Regions from separate parts of the Roseovarius ramblicola genome, predicted to be linked through region 1. Evidence: riboswitches for the same ligand, from Rfam matches in the RefSeq annotation. Region 1 holds a riboswitch; each other region holds the start of a gene.
The links. A riboswitch is a leader RNA that binds a small molecule or an ion and turns the genes downstream of it on or off. The one in region 1 is predicted to bind thiamine pyrophosphate.
Positions count from the first base shown of each region.

Region 1 (4,204 bases):
CTCCATCGGTTGCGGCCGGGCGCGGGTACCGATCACCTTCATGCCGAAGGCCCTGGCCCGCGCTGCCACCGCCTGACCAGTATGGCCCAGCCCCACGATCAGCAGTGTCTTGCCCTTGAGCGGGGTCATCAGCCGCGTGCGCTCCCAGTGTCGCGCAACGCGGTCGGCGGCCATCCCGTCGATATCGAGCGTGAAATGCAGCACCGCGCCGAGTACGTATTCAGCGATCATCGGGGCGGCGACCCCGGCGGCGTTGCTGACCGTGACCGCGCCGGCATCCCACGGCGTCAGATGATCCACCCCGGCCCCGCCCACGGCGATCCAGCGCGGGCCGTGCGCGCCGAGCAGCGCCTCGCGCGGATAGCCCTCGCGCCCGCGGAAGGCGACGGAATAGGCGATATCGGGCCGGAACTCCGCCAGCACCGCACCCAGCCCCTCGTAATCGTCATGCCCGCGCGCCTCGATCCCCGGCGCTGCCTCGGCCAGCCGTTCAAGCATCGGGGCGGGATCGCTGGTGTGGACGAGAATGCGAGGGGCGTTGGTCATGGCCTGTCCGGTTCGGGGTATACGAGCCCGGCAAGCTGCGAGAATTCCGCGCCCTGGTCAAGCAGCCGCTCGCGCATCTCCCACAGCGCGCCGATCCGCACCTCCGAGAGCGCCCTCCCGGCCATCACCGACAGCTTGGCGCGGATATCGGCCACCGGCATCGGTGCCTCCGGCCCGCCGCGCGCGTTGCAATCGCCCGAACGGATCACCCGCCCGCCCTTCAGCCGCGCGGTCACGTCAGACCACCGCCCCTCGGGGAACCGCGCGGAATGGCGCGGCTCCCCGCGCACGGTGATGCGGGCAAGCATGGCCGCGACACGCGGGTCGCGCAGCGCATCGCCGGTGATCTCTGTCGGCCCGAGGCGACCGTGCACGAGATACGCCGCCAACGCGAAACCGAGCGAATACTGCGCCTCGCTCGTGGTCTCGGGCATCCCCGGAAACAGCGCGGCGGATTGCGCGAAGGTGCCCACCTCCAGCGTCTCGATCTGATCCGGGCTAACGCCCTGTTCCCCGACCAGCACCCGAAGACATTCCAGCGCGCCGTGCGCCCAGCGGCAGATCGGGTATGGCTTGATGTAGTTGCGCACCACCGTCCAGTCACGGCCCAGATCGGCCCAGACATGCGCCACTTCCGGCCCCTCGACGGTGATCGCCGGTGCGCCGGTAAAGCCACGTTCGGCCTGTAACAGAGACGAAATTCCGACCAACGCCCCCATGCCCGAGCCGTCATGCAGCATCGTGGGGCTTGCGATCTCGCGCATCATCTGGCTGCGCGGTCCGTGATACTCGGCGATGCCCAGCGCGTGGCGCAGGGCCTCCGCGTCACAGCCCCGCAAATGTGCCCCCAACGCCGCCACGCCCAGCGCGTTCCACGCGCCGGAGGTGTGATAATCGCTCACCGTGGCATGCAGCGCGACAGCGGCGCGCGCCGCCACCTCGTAGCCCATGGCAAGTGCGGTCAGCGCCTGCCGCCCGGTCAGATCGGTGCGCTGTTCCGCAAAGGCAAAAAGCGCGGGCACCAGCGCGCAGCCGATATGCCCCTTGGTGGCGTTCAACCCGTCATGCGCATCGAGATTGTCGATCTGCGTCGCCAGTGCCCAGGCCGCCCCCGGCATGGCACAGCGCCGCCCGTCAAACAGCAGCGTCGCACGGTGATCCTCGCGCACCGCCCCGTGGAAATCGCAGGCGAAGTCGCGTGTGATCCGCCCCGGATCGAGCGTGGCCGCGCCTGCCGCCACGCCCAACGTGTCGATGAGCAGCGTCGCGGTCTGCGCCAACACGTCTTCGGGCACTGGCAGGGCGGGATCCAAGGCGAACCGTGCGATGGGCGCGAACTGGCTCGAGTCGGCAACGTTGGACATGCTCGCACCTCCGGGTGTCATGTCCCATCCTGCCCGTGGGGGCCGACGGTGTGCGTGTGATTTGCGACATATCCTGTCCTGCTTTGCCCCCTTGCGAGCGCCCGGTGCCGCTGTTACCTCTTGGGTAACTCCGTTGGGGTGCCCGGGATGCACGGGCTGAGAGGCGATGCGCCAACCCATCGAACCTGATCCGGTTGAGACCGGCGTAGGGAACGGACCGTCGCACGCCTCGCGCGCCCCCCGTCCGTTCCCCGCATAGACCGAGAGGAACGGCAGATGGTTGCCACAGCTTTGACAATCGCAGGCTCCGACAGCGGTGGCGGCGCGGGCATTCAGGCCGATCTCAAGACCTTCTCGGCGCTGGACGTCTACAGTGCGAGTGTGATCACCGCCGTGACCGCGCAAAATACCTGCGCCGTCACCGATGTGCACCCGATTCCCAACACCACCGTCGCGGCGCAGATCGCAGCGGTTCTGGGCGATATCAGGGTCGATTCCATCAAGATCGGCATGCTGGGCGATGCCGCGCTGATCGAGACGGTGGCGCAGGCGCTCGAGGGATACCGCGGCCCCGTGGTGCTCGACCCGGTGATGGTGGCGAAATCCGGTGCCCGGCTCTTGCCTGATGCGGCGCGCGCGGCACTGATCGCGCATCTGCTGCCGCGTGCCGACCTGCTGACGCCAAACCTGCCCGAGGCGGCGGCGCTGTTGGGCTGTGCCGAGGCCTTGAATGATGCCGAGATGCAGGATCAAGGCGCGCGGCTGCGCGAGATGGGTGCTAGGGCAGTGCTGATGAAAGGTGGGCACGGGCAGGGCGAGACCTGCACGGATTGGCTCATCACGGAGGAGATCATGCGCCTCGACGCCCCCCGCATCGCCACCCGCAACACCCACGGCACCGGCTGCACGCTCTCCTCGGCCATCGCGGCAGGGCTAGCTAAGGGACTAACCTTGCCAAAAGCGGTTGAGGCCGCCCATGGCTGGCTGCACCGCGCGATCCTGGCCGCCGACGCGTTGGAGATCGGACAAGGGCACGGCCCGGTGCATCATTTTCACGAGGTCTGGACATGACCGAGACCGTCACCATTCGCGGCGCGGGCATTGTCGGCCTGTGCGTGGCCACCGAACTCATGAACCGGGGCATCGCCGTCACCCTGCGCGATCCCGCACCATCGCCGGGCGCGCATGGCTGTTCGTGGTGGGCCGGCGGCATGCTCGCGCCCTTCTGCGAGGGCTTTACCGCCGAAGAGCCTGTGGTGCGGCTGGGCCAACAGGCGGCCGATTGGTGGCAGGCGCAGGGCGTCGAGGTGATCCGGCGCGGCTCGCTGGTGTTGACGCTGGAGCGCGACCGCCGCGAACTCGATCAATTCGCCCGGCGCACCACCGGGCACAGGCTGATCACAGGTAAGGATTTGGCCGAGTTAGAGCCACATCTGGCTGATCGCCACGACTGCGCGCTCTACTTCGGAGACGAGGCGCATATCGACCCGCGCGCCGCGCTGATGCACTTGCGCAACCGCTTGGAACAGGCGGGCGCACGGTTCGAGCAGAGTGACGCCGCGCCCGATGGCCCGGTGATCGACTGTCGTGGCCTCGCCGCACAAGACAGCCTGCCCGACCTGCGCGGCGTCAAGGGTGAGATGGTGGTGCTGCGCAGCCGCGATGTGACCCTGACACGGCCCGTTCGCCTTCTGCACCCCCGCTTTCCGCTCTATATCGTGCCGCGCGGCAACGGCGTTTTCATGCTGGGCGCGACGCAGATCGAGAGCGAGGAACGCAACCGCGCCTCGGCCCGGTCGGTGATGGAACTGCTCTCGGCGGCCTATGCGCTGCACCCGGCCTTTGGCGAGGCCGAAGTGCTGGAGATCGGAGCGGACGCGCGCCCGGCCTTTCCCGACAACCTGCCGCGCGTCATCCGCAGGGGCGAGACCATTCATGTCAACGGCCTCTTTCGCCACGGCTTCCTGTTGTCACCTGCGGTGGCGCGGATGACCGTCGGGCTGATGACGCGCGACAATGAAAAACCGGAGTTTGTCCATGAAGATCACGGTTAACGGAACCGCACAGGAGACCGCCGCCGAGACCCTCAAGGCGCTGCTGATCGAGCTGGGCTACGGCGAGGCCAAGGTCGCGACGGCGCTGAATGAGACTTTCGTTCCTGCCGCTCTCAGGCCGGAACAGAGACTGAATGACGGGGACCGCGTGGAGATCGTGACCCCCCGGCAAGGGGGCTGACATGCCGACATATTACGACACCGAGGTCGCATCGCGCCTGATGCTGGGCACCGCGCAAT
Region 1 covers NZ_JBHMEC010000008.1:258,685-262,888, forward strand. The annotation lists gene ACFFU4_RS04765 (D-2-hydroxyacid dehydrogenase) at 1-546, opposite strand, end outside; gene ACFFU4_RS04770 (MmgE/PrpD family protein) at 543-1,910, opposite strand; TPP riboswitch at 2,035-2,139, shown strand; gene thiD (bifunctional hydroxymethylpyrimidine kinase/phosphomethylpyrimidine kinase) at 2,187-2,981, shown strand; gene ACFFU4_RS04780 (FAD-dependent oxidoreductase) at 2,978-3,964, shown strand; gene thiS (sulfur carrier protein ThiS) at 3,948-4,145, shown strand; gene ACFFU4_RS04790 (thiazole synthase) at 4,147-4,204, shown strand, end outside.

Region 2 (4,204 bases), on a different contig from region 1:
CTGGCCTTTGATCTGCTGGTGATGCCGTCCGAGCTCTATTCCATCGCCTCCGGCGCGGGGGGGCATTGATGCTGCGTCTCGCGCTCCTGCTGATTCTCGCCGCCCTGCCCCTGCGCGCCGAGGAGGTGGTGCTGGGCCTGTCGCGGGACCGGGTGGCGATCACCGCCACGTTCGAGGGGTCGGATATCCTGATCTTCGGCGCGGTCAAGCGCGAGGCCCCGATATCGGAGGTGCCGCTCGATGTGGTGATCACCGTGGCCGGCCCGTCACAGCCGGTGACGGTGCGCCGCAAGGAGCGCGTGCTCGGGATCTGGGTCAATACCGACACGGTCGATCTCGACGCCGCACCCACCTTCTATGCCGTGGCCACGAGCGGGCCGTTCGGGCAGGTTCTGACCAATACCGAGGATTTGCGCCACCGGGTCTCCATCCCGCGCGCGATCCGCTCGGTCGGGGCGGCGAGCATGGCCGCCGATGTCGAGAGCTTTACCGACGCGCTCATCCGCATCCGCGAGCGGCAGAATGCCTATCAACTGTTGGAAAACGCCGTCGCCCTCGACGAGCAGACGTTGTTTCGCACCGCGATCAGCCTGCCCGCGAACCTCACCGAGGGGGCCTACAGAACGCGGATTTTTCTCACCCGCGAGGGGCGTGTGGTGTCACAGTTCGAGACGGTGATCGACGTGCGCAAGGTGGGGCTGGAGCGCTGGCTCTTTACCCTGTCGCGGCAGCAGCCGCTGGCCTATGGGCTGATGTCTCTGGCGATCGCCATCGCCGCGGGCTGGGGGGCCTCGGCGGCGTTCCGGGCGCTGCGGCGGAACTGAGACACGCGGGCGAAGGGCGCTCAGGCGACACCCGCCGCGCGCCATTGGCGCACCATCTCTGCCGGTGTGCTGTCGCCGGGGGCGAACCGGTGCAGTGCGGCGAGGCGGCGGCAATCGAGGGTGATGTGCTGATGCGCGCCCTGGGGTGCGGGGCGCGTTTCGATGCGCGCGCCCGCCGCCTTTGCCAGCGCCGTCATCGTCACCGGGCGCGGTGCTGCGATGTTGAGCACCCTGGGCAGGGGCCCAGGGTGGCGGCAGAGCGTGGCGAGCACCATGGCGAGAGTCGTCGGACCGATATAAGAACGCACCGGCCCGCCGCCATCGGCGAAGCGGTCGATCACCACCGCCCCACCCGGCCCGGCGCGCACTGCGTTGCGCAGCAGTGCATCCGCCCCCGCCACGTTGCCGATGCGCATCGCGCAGATGTCGAGGCCGCGCGCGCGCCACGGGGCGCAGGCGGCCTCCATCTCCTGCTTGGCGGTGCCGTAGGCGTTGACCGGCGCGGGAGGGGCGTCCTCGCCGAAGGGCGCGCCGCCGTCCCCGCCATAGACCGCCGAGGAGGAGGCCAGCAGCACGCGCGGCACGCCCGCAGCCACGCTCGCGTCGAGCGTGGCCTCGGCCAGCGCGGTGTTGAGCGACAGGTCGCGCCCCGGCCCCGGCGTGATGCCCGCGAGCGCCACGATCGCTGCCGGGCGGCGGCCCGTCTCCGCGATATGGTCGAGGAGCGCGCCCGGCCCGTCGAGCGGATTCCACGCCAGCGCGCCCTGCGGGGCCGCACGGCGGTATTGCGGGAGGAGCGCGAGGCCGGGGACCACGTCCTGCCAGCAGGCGCACAGCATCCGACCGACGCGGCCCGAAGCCCCGGTGAGAAGGATGGATGTGTCCGCCTTGTCGGTCATTCCCGGCCCGTCCGTTCGCTTGGATGCCGGGCCCGCCCGGGCATTCGCCCCCACCTGTCTAGCAAGCGACGTGGCGCACCGACAAGAGAGGCGTGCGGGGACGATGCTTGCCCCGGACATGGGTATCGTCTAGCGTCCGGTCTTGCAGGGGAGTCCCGCCTTGGGGACTGAGAGGCTGACAGGTGGTGACACCGGTGAGGCGACCCTTTGAACCTGACCCAGTTGATACTGGCGTAGGAAGCTGAGGAACCGCGCGCCTGCTGGTGGTCTGCCGGTTCCGAACCGGGGTCGCGACCTGTGCCCCGATGCTCCCCGGCCACGGCTCATCTGGTCTCTTTGGCACCGTGCAACGAGGAGCACCAAGCATGACCATCCCCACCAATGACATCGCCCCCAGCGTGACCACCGGCCCCTTGCCCGCGTCGCGCAAGACATACGTTGCAGGCGCGCTGCACCCCGATATCCGCGTGCCGATGCGCGAGATTGCGACCCATCCCACGGCGGGCGAAGGGCCGCTGCCGGTCTATGACAGTTCGGGGCCCTATACCGACCCCGAGGCCGTGATCGACGTGGCCAGTGGCCTGCCGCCCCTGCGGCGCGACTGGATCATGGCGCGCGGCGATGTGGCGGGGTATGCGGGCCGCCATGTGAAGCCCGAGGATAACGGCTTTGTCTCGGGTGAGAGGCTGGTGGTGGAATTTCCGGTGCGGGCGCAGCCCCTGCGCGGCACCGGCGGTGCAGCACCCACGCAACTGGCCTATGCCCGTGCCGGGATCATCACGCCCGAGATGGAATTCGTGGCGATCCGCGAGAACCAGTTGCGTGAGGCGGGACCGGTGACGCGCGACGGCAACGACTGGGGGGCGAGCATTCCCGACCATGTGACCCCCGAATTCGTCCGGTCCGAAATCGCGGCGGGCCGTGCCATCATCCCCGCCAACATCAACCACCCCGAGCTTGAGCCGATGATCATCGGGCGCAATTTCCTGGTGAAGGTCAACGCCAACATGGGCACCTCCGCCGTCACCTCCTCGATGGAGGAGGAGGTGGAAAAGCTGGTCTGGGCGATCCGCTGGGGGGCCGATACGGTGATGGACCTCTCCACGGGACGCAACATCCACAACACCCGCGAGTGGATCATTCGCAATAGCCCCGTCCCCATCGGCACCGTGCCGATCTATCAGGCGCTGGAAAAGGTGAACGGCGTCGCCGAGGACCTGACATGGGAGGTGTTTCGCGACACGCTGATCGAGCAGGCGGAGCAGGGGGTGGATTACTTTACCATCCACGCGGGCGTGCGCCTGCACATGGTGCCGATGACGGTGGAGCGGGTGACGGGGATCGTCTCGCGCGGCGGCTCAATCATGGCCAAGTGGTGCCTGCATCATCACCGCGAGAGCTTTCTTTACGAGCATTTCGAGGAAATCTGCGACATCTGCCGCCAATATGACGTGAGCTTTTCGCTGGGCGACGGGCTGCGCCCCGGTTCCATCTCCGATGCCAACGACGCCGCGCAGTTTGCCGAGTTGGAGACGCTGGGGGAGCTGACGAAAATCGCCTGGGCCAGGGATTGCCAGGTGATGATCGAGGGGCCGGGCCATGTCGCCATGCACAAGATCAAGGAGAACATGGATAAACAGTTGGAATGCTGCCATGAGGCACCGTTCTACACGCTGGGGCCGCTGACCACCGATATCGCGCCCGTCTATGACCATATCACCAGCGGCATCGGGGCGGCGATGATCGGCTGGTTCGGTTGCGCGATGCTGTGCTACGTCACGCCCAAGGAACATCTGGGCCTGCCCGACCGCGACGACGTGAAAACCGGGGTGATCACCTACAAGATCGCGGCTCACGCCGCCGATCTGGCCAAGGGCCTGCCGGGCGCGCAGCGGCGCGATGATGCGCTGAGCCGCGCGCGCTTCGAGTTCCGCTGGGAGGATCAGTTCAACCTCTCGCTCGATCCCGAGACGGCGCGCGATTTCCACGATCAGACCCTGCCCAAGGAGGCGCACAAGGTGGCGCATTTCTGCTCGATGTGCGGGCCGAAATTCTGCTCGATGAAGATCAGCCACGACATCCGCGCCGAGGCGCAGAAAGAGGGGATGGCGACGATGGCCGAGAAGTACCGTGAAGGCGGCGACCTCTACGTGCCGGTTGATAGTGGCGAAGACGGCTAAAACGGAAAACGCCGCCCGGGATGATCCCCGGGCGGCGCCTGTCCTGTCCCTCGCGTGCGACCGGCGTCAGGCCGCGAGCGCGCGCTTTGCCTGATCGACGATGGCGGCAAAGGCCGCCGGCTCGTGCACGGCGAGATCGGCGAGCACCTTGCGATCCACCTCGACACCGGCGAGGCTGAGCCCGTTGATGAAGCGCGAATAGGTCAGCGATTCGTCCTGTGCGCGCACGGCGGCGTTGATCCGCTGGATCCACAGCGCGCGGAAATTGCGCTTGCGGTTCTTGCGGTCGCGGGTGGCGTAT
Region 2 covers NZ_JBHMEC010000003.1:51,198-55,401, reverse strand. The annotation lists gene ACFFU4_RS01855 (sulfite exporter TauE/SafE family protein) at 1-69, shown strand, start outside; gene ACFFU4_RS01850 (TIGR02186 family protein) at 69-824, shown strand; gene ACFFU4_RS01845 (NAD-dependent epimerase/dehydratase family protein) at 845-1,723, opposite strand; TPP riboswitch at 1,860-1,980, shown strand; gene thiC (phosphomethylpyrimidine synthase ThiC) at 2,089-3,903, shown strand; gene rplT (50S ribosomal protein L20) at 3,970-4,204, opposite strand, start outside.
Region 2: another riboswitch for thiamine pyrophosphate. It lies ahead of thiC (phosphomethylpyrimidine synthase ThiC); the one in region 1 lies ahead of thiD (bifunctional hydroxymethylpyrimidine kinase/phosphomethylpyrimidine kinase).

Region 3 (4,204 bases), on a different contig from region 1:
AGTGGAACGCAACCCCTCAAGAAAGGTATCTCGCTGCGCTTCATCCATATGCCGTATGCGCTCGACAATGCCGCGCTCTGAGGCATCTATGATGGTCTTTGGGCCTTCCTGCTTAGAGATGTCCTGTATTTGGAAGTTTTCTTCATTCGATAGGTCCACAAACTCGATCTGACGAAGGAACGCCACAAGTCGCGTAAGCTCGTCGCCACGAAAAGTGAATTCTTCCTTTTCATAACCTTGAATCCAATCGTTCGCCCGAGACTGATAAGTCTGCAATGAAACTCTGCGGATTCGTTTGTCGTCCTGAGTTACAAGTGCCGTTACCTGCGTCTTCCGCTTCTCTCCCGTAAGCCGCAAGCACATCGCCCCCTCAATCTCACCGAAGTGAATACTATCTGATCCCTCAAGAACCATGCGGACATGTCGAACACGCTCTGTGTTCTGCTCATTGAATTTGAAGACCTTAGAAAGGTAGGTCTTACCCGCTTTCCTAAGTTTGAAAAAACGCTCATCATCCATAGTGCAGTAGCTTATGCAAATCTCAAATCGACGCAAGCAGCCAAGATGGCGACGACGTCAAGTTGCATGTGCAGAGCAATCCATCTACCTGCGCCTTGGGCGATTGCAGGCTAAGGGCCCCAAGCCGCCCCCAACCTTACGCCGCCCCACCCCCCCGCGGAGTCTCGCGTTCACCCCGTCGCCGACCCATCCAGCCACCGCCGACACGCCCGGTCCACGCCCATGTGCAGCAGAAGCGTGAACACCGCCAGCACGATGAGGGCGGCGAACATGAGGTCGATCTTGGCGCGGCCGTTGGCGAGCAGCATCAGGTAGCCCAGCCCCTTGGAGGCCCCCACCCATTCGCCGATGATTGCGCCGATGGGGGCGTAGACGGCGGCGAGCCGCAGGCCCGAGGCAAAGCCGGGCAGGGCGGCGGGGACGCGGATATGCCACATCAGGCGCGGGCCGTTGGCGCCCATGATCCGACCCAGATCGAGCCAGTGTTGCGGCGTGCGCATCAGCGCGTCGAAAAACGACGAGGTGACCGGGAAATAGATGATCAGCAGCGCCATGGCGATCTTGGACCAGAGCCCGTAGCCCAGCCAGAGCGTCAGGATCGGCGCGAGGGCAAAGACCGGGATCGCCTGGGAGAACACCATCATCGGGCGGATCAGCCCGCGCGCCAGCGGCGAGGCGGCGAGGCCGATGGCCGAGAGCCCGCCGAGCAGCGCGCCGAGGCCCAGCCCGATCAGCACCTCGGCCACGGTGACGCCCGCGTGCCCGGCGATCAGCGCGCGGTTCAACCACAGCGCCTCGGCCACGCGGCCCGGCCCCGGCAGGATGAAGGGCGGCAGCGCGGCCAGCGTGACAAGCGCCTGCCAGAGCGCGAGCGCCAGCACTGCGGAGGCGGTGATGGCGGCGAGCCGGCTCATGCCGCCGCGCCCTGCTCGCGCAGGCGGGCGAGCAGGCGACCCTGGACTTCGAGCGTCCCGGCATCGTCCACGGGCCGGGGCACGGCGGCGGCGGGGGGCGCGACGGTCTCGATCCCGTCCGCCCCGAGGATGTGGATGGCATGGCCGAGGCGGGCGGCCTCGCCCGGATCGTGGGTGACCAAGAGCACCGTGCGCCCCGAAAGATGCCGTGCGCCCAGCTCCTGCATCTGTGCGCGGGTGCCCGCGTCGAGCGCCGAGAACGGCTCGTCGAGCAGCACGATGGGGCGGTCCTCCATCAGGGTGCGGGCGAGTGCGACGCGCTGCCGCTGGCCGCCGGAAAGGGCGTGGGGCCGTTTGTGCGCGTGCGCCGTGAGGCCGGTGCGCGCGAGGATGTCGCTGGCGCGGGCGGCATCGGGCCGGGTGCCGCGCAACCGCGCGCCGAGGGTGACGTTGGCGGTGACGTCGAGCCACGGCAGCAGGTCGGCCCCCTGCGCCATGAGCGCCACGCGCCCGGGCACCGGCATGTCGTCGGAGGCTTTGATGCTGCCGTCGAAGCGGGTCACCTCGTCGGTGCCCGCCACAAGGCGCAGGAGCGTGGTCTTGCCCACGCCCGAGGGCCCCAGAAGGCAGGTGATCCGCCCCGCCGCCGCCGCGAGCCGCAGCGGCCCGAAGAGCGGCGCGCCGCCGATCGTGGCGGTGCCGTCGATGAGGAGCGCGGGCGGCGTGGCGGCTTGCATGGCCGGTCCTTTGGTTGGGCGGGGGACAGGGCAGGCCGCTTGCGCGCGTCTCCGTTCCCTCCGCCGGTGCGAGCCGGGTCAGGTTCGATGGGTTGGCGCGGCCTCTCAGCCCCGTTCAGGGCACCCCAACGGATGGCGGCGGTGGTAGCAGGCCGCCGGTGCGCTGACAAGCGGCGCGCGTTCAGGGAATGTTAAGCTCTGGTTGCCAGACTGCGCGCACCGGCAAGGAGAGGGCCATGAACGGGCTGATCAACCGCGCGATCGCGTGCTTCGTCAGGGACAGCTACGGCGAGCCCCTGTGGCAGGAGGTGATGGCCGGCCTCGACATCGGCGAGGCCGCCTTCGAGCCGTTGATGCCCTGCGCGCCGGAGGTGACGGCGCGGCTGATCGCGGCGCTGGCGGCGCGGCTGTCGCGGGCCCCGGCGGACTTGCTGGAGGATCTGGGCACCTATCTCGTGGCGCAGCCCCGGTCCGAGGCGGTCCGGCGGCTGTTGCGCTTCGGCGGGGTCGACTTCGCCGAGTTCCTCGAATCGCTCGAGGATCTGCCCGACCGGGCGCGGCTCGCCATGTCGGATCTCGACCTGCCCGCCATCAGCCTGCACATGCAGGGTGCGGGGGTCTTTCGCGTGGAGGTGGCGCGCGTGGACGGCGCGGGGCTGCGATTCGGGCCGGTGCTGCTGGGCATGCTGCGCGCGATGGCCGACGATTACGGCGCGCTGGTGCTGCTCTATTACCGCGACGGCGATGCCACGCGCGAGATCATCGAGGTGCACCTGCTCGACCCGGCCTTTGCCGACGGGCGGGAGTTCGACCTCGCGCGCGGGCGGACCGCGCCATGAGCGGGGCGGACGCGATGATGCGCGCGCAGGCGGCGATGCTCGACCGGTTCTGTCCGATGCATGTGGTGATCGGCCCGACCGGGCGTGTCACCGGCGGTGGGCCGACGCTGGCAAGGATCGTGGCGCCCGGGGCGATGATCGGCGCGCGGTTTCTCGACCTGTTCGAGCTGACCCGGCCGCGGGCGGTGCAGGACGCGGCGGCGCTGCGCGCGCTCGACGGGGCGCGGCTGCGGCTGCGGCTGCGCGCGCACCCGCGCTATGCGCTCAAGGGGCAGATCTGCGTGCTGCCGCCCGGGGACGGCGGCGATGGCGCGGGCACGATGGTGGTCAACCTCGCCTTCGGTATCCCGGTGGTCGACGCGGTGCGCGAATTCGGCCTCAGCGGCGCGGATTTCGCGGTGACGGATCTCGCCACCGAAATGCTCTACCTGCTCGAGGCCAAGACCATGGCGATGGAAGAATCGCGCAGGCTCACCCGGCGGCTGGAGGACGCGCGGCGGGCGGCGCAGGAACAGGCGCTGACCGACACGCTCACCGGGCTGCGCAACCGGCGCGCCTTCGACGCGTTGCTGGCGCGCGCGGTAGAGGAGCGCGGGGCCTTTGCGCTACTGCATCTCGACCTCGATTTCTTCAAGCAGGTCAACGACGCCCACGGCCATGCGGCGGGCGATCTGGTGCTGCGCGTGGCGGCGCGGCGGATGCTGTCGGTGGTGCGCGGCCATGACGTGGTCGCGCGGGTCGGCGGCGACGAGTTCGCGGTCCTGCTGCCCGGGGTGGACAGCACCGGCGCGGTCGATACCGTCGCCGGGCGGCTGGTCGCGGCGCTGGAACAGCCGGTGAGCGGCGGCGCGCAGAGCTTTCGGATTTCGGCCAGCGTCGGCGCGACGCTCAGCCGCGACCACCCGGGGCGCACGGCCGACGAGGTCATGGACGCCGCCGACCGGGCGCTTTACGCCGCCAAGGCCGCCGGGCGCGGCTGTCACAGGCGCCACGGGGCGCAGGAGGCGGACCCGGCCATGCCGGCCGGGACCGGTGCGGACGGGGGCGGCACGGCAACGGCGGGCCCGGCGGTGCGCGACCCCGAGACGGCGAGGGACGGGGGCGGCGCGGCAATGGCGGGCGCGGAGGTGCGCGACCCGCCGGACGCGGGCAGCGCGCGGCAGGCCGCGGGCGTTCAGGGCGTGGCGATGCGCTC
Region 3 covers NZ_JBHMEC010000009.1:57,798-62,001, reverse strand. The annotation lists gene ACFFU4_RS05675 (Shedu immune nuclease family protein) at 1-519, opposite strand, end outside; gene ACFFU4_RS05670 (ABC transporter permease) at 690-1,433, opposite strand; gene ACFFU4_RS05665 (ABC transporter ATP-binding protein) at 1,430-2,170, opposite strand; TPP riboswitch at 2,209-2,308, opposite strand; gene ACFFU4_RS05660 (heme NO-binding domain-containing protein) at 2,407-3,009, shown strand; gene ACFFU4_RS05655 (diguanylate cyclase domain-containing protein) at 3,006-4,204, shown strand, end outside; gene ACFFU4_RS05650 (c-type cytochrome) at 4,184-4,204, opposite strand, start outside.
Region 3: another riboswitch for thiamine pyrophosphate. It lies ahead of ACFFU4_RS05665 (ABC transporter ATP-binding protein); the one in region 1 lies ahead of thiD (bifunctional hydroxymethylpyrimidine kinase/phosphomethylpyrimidine kinase).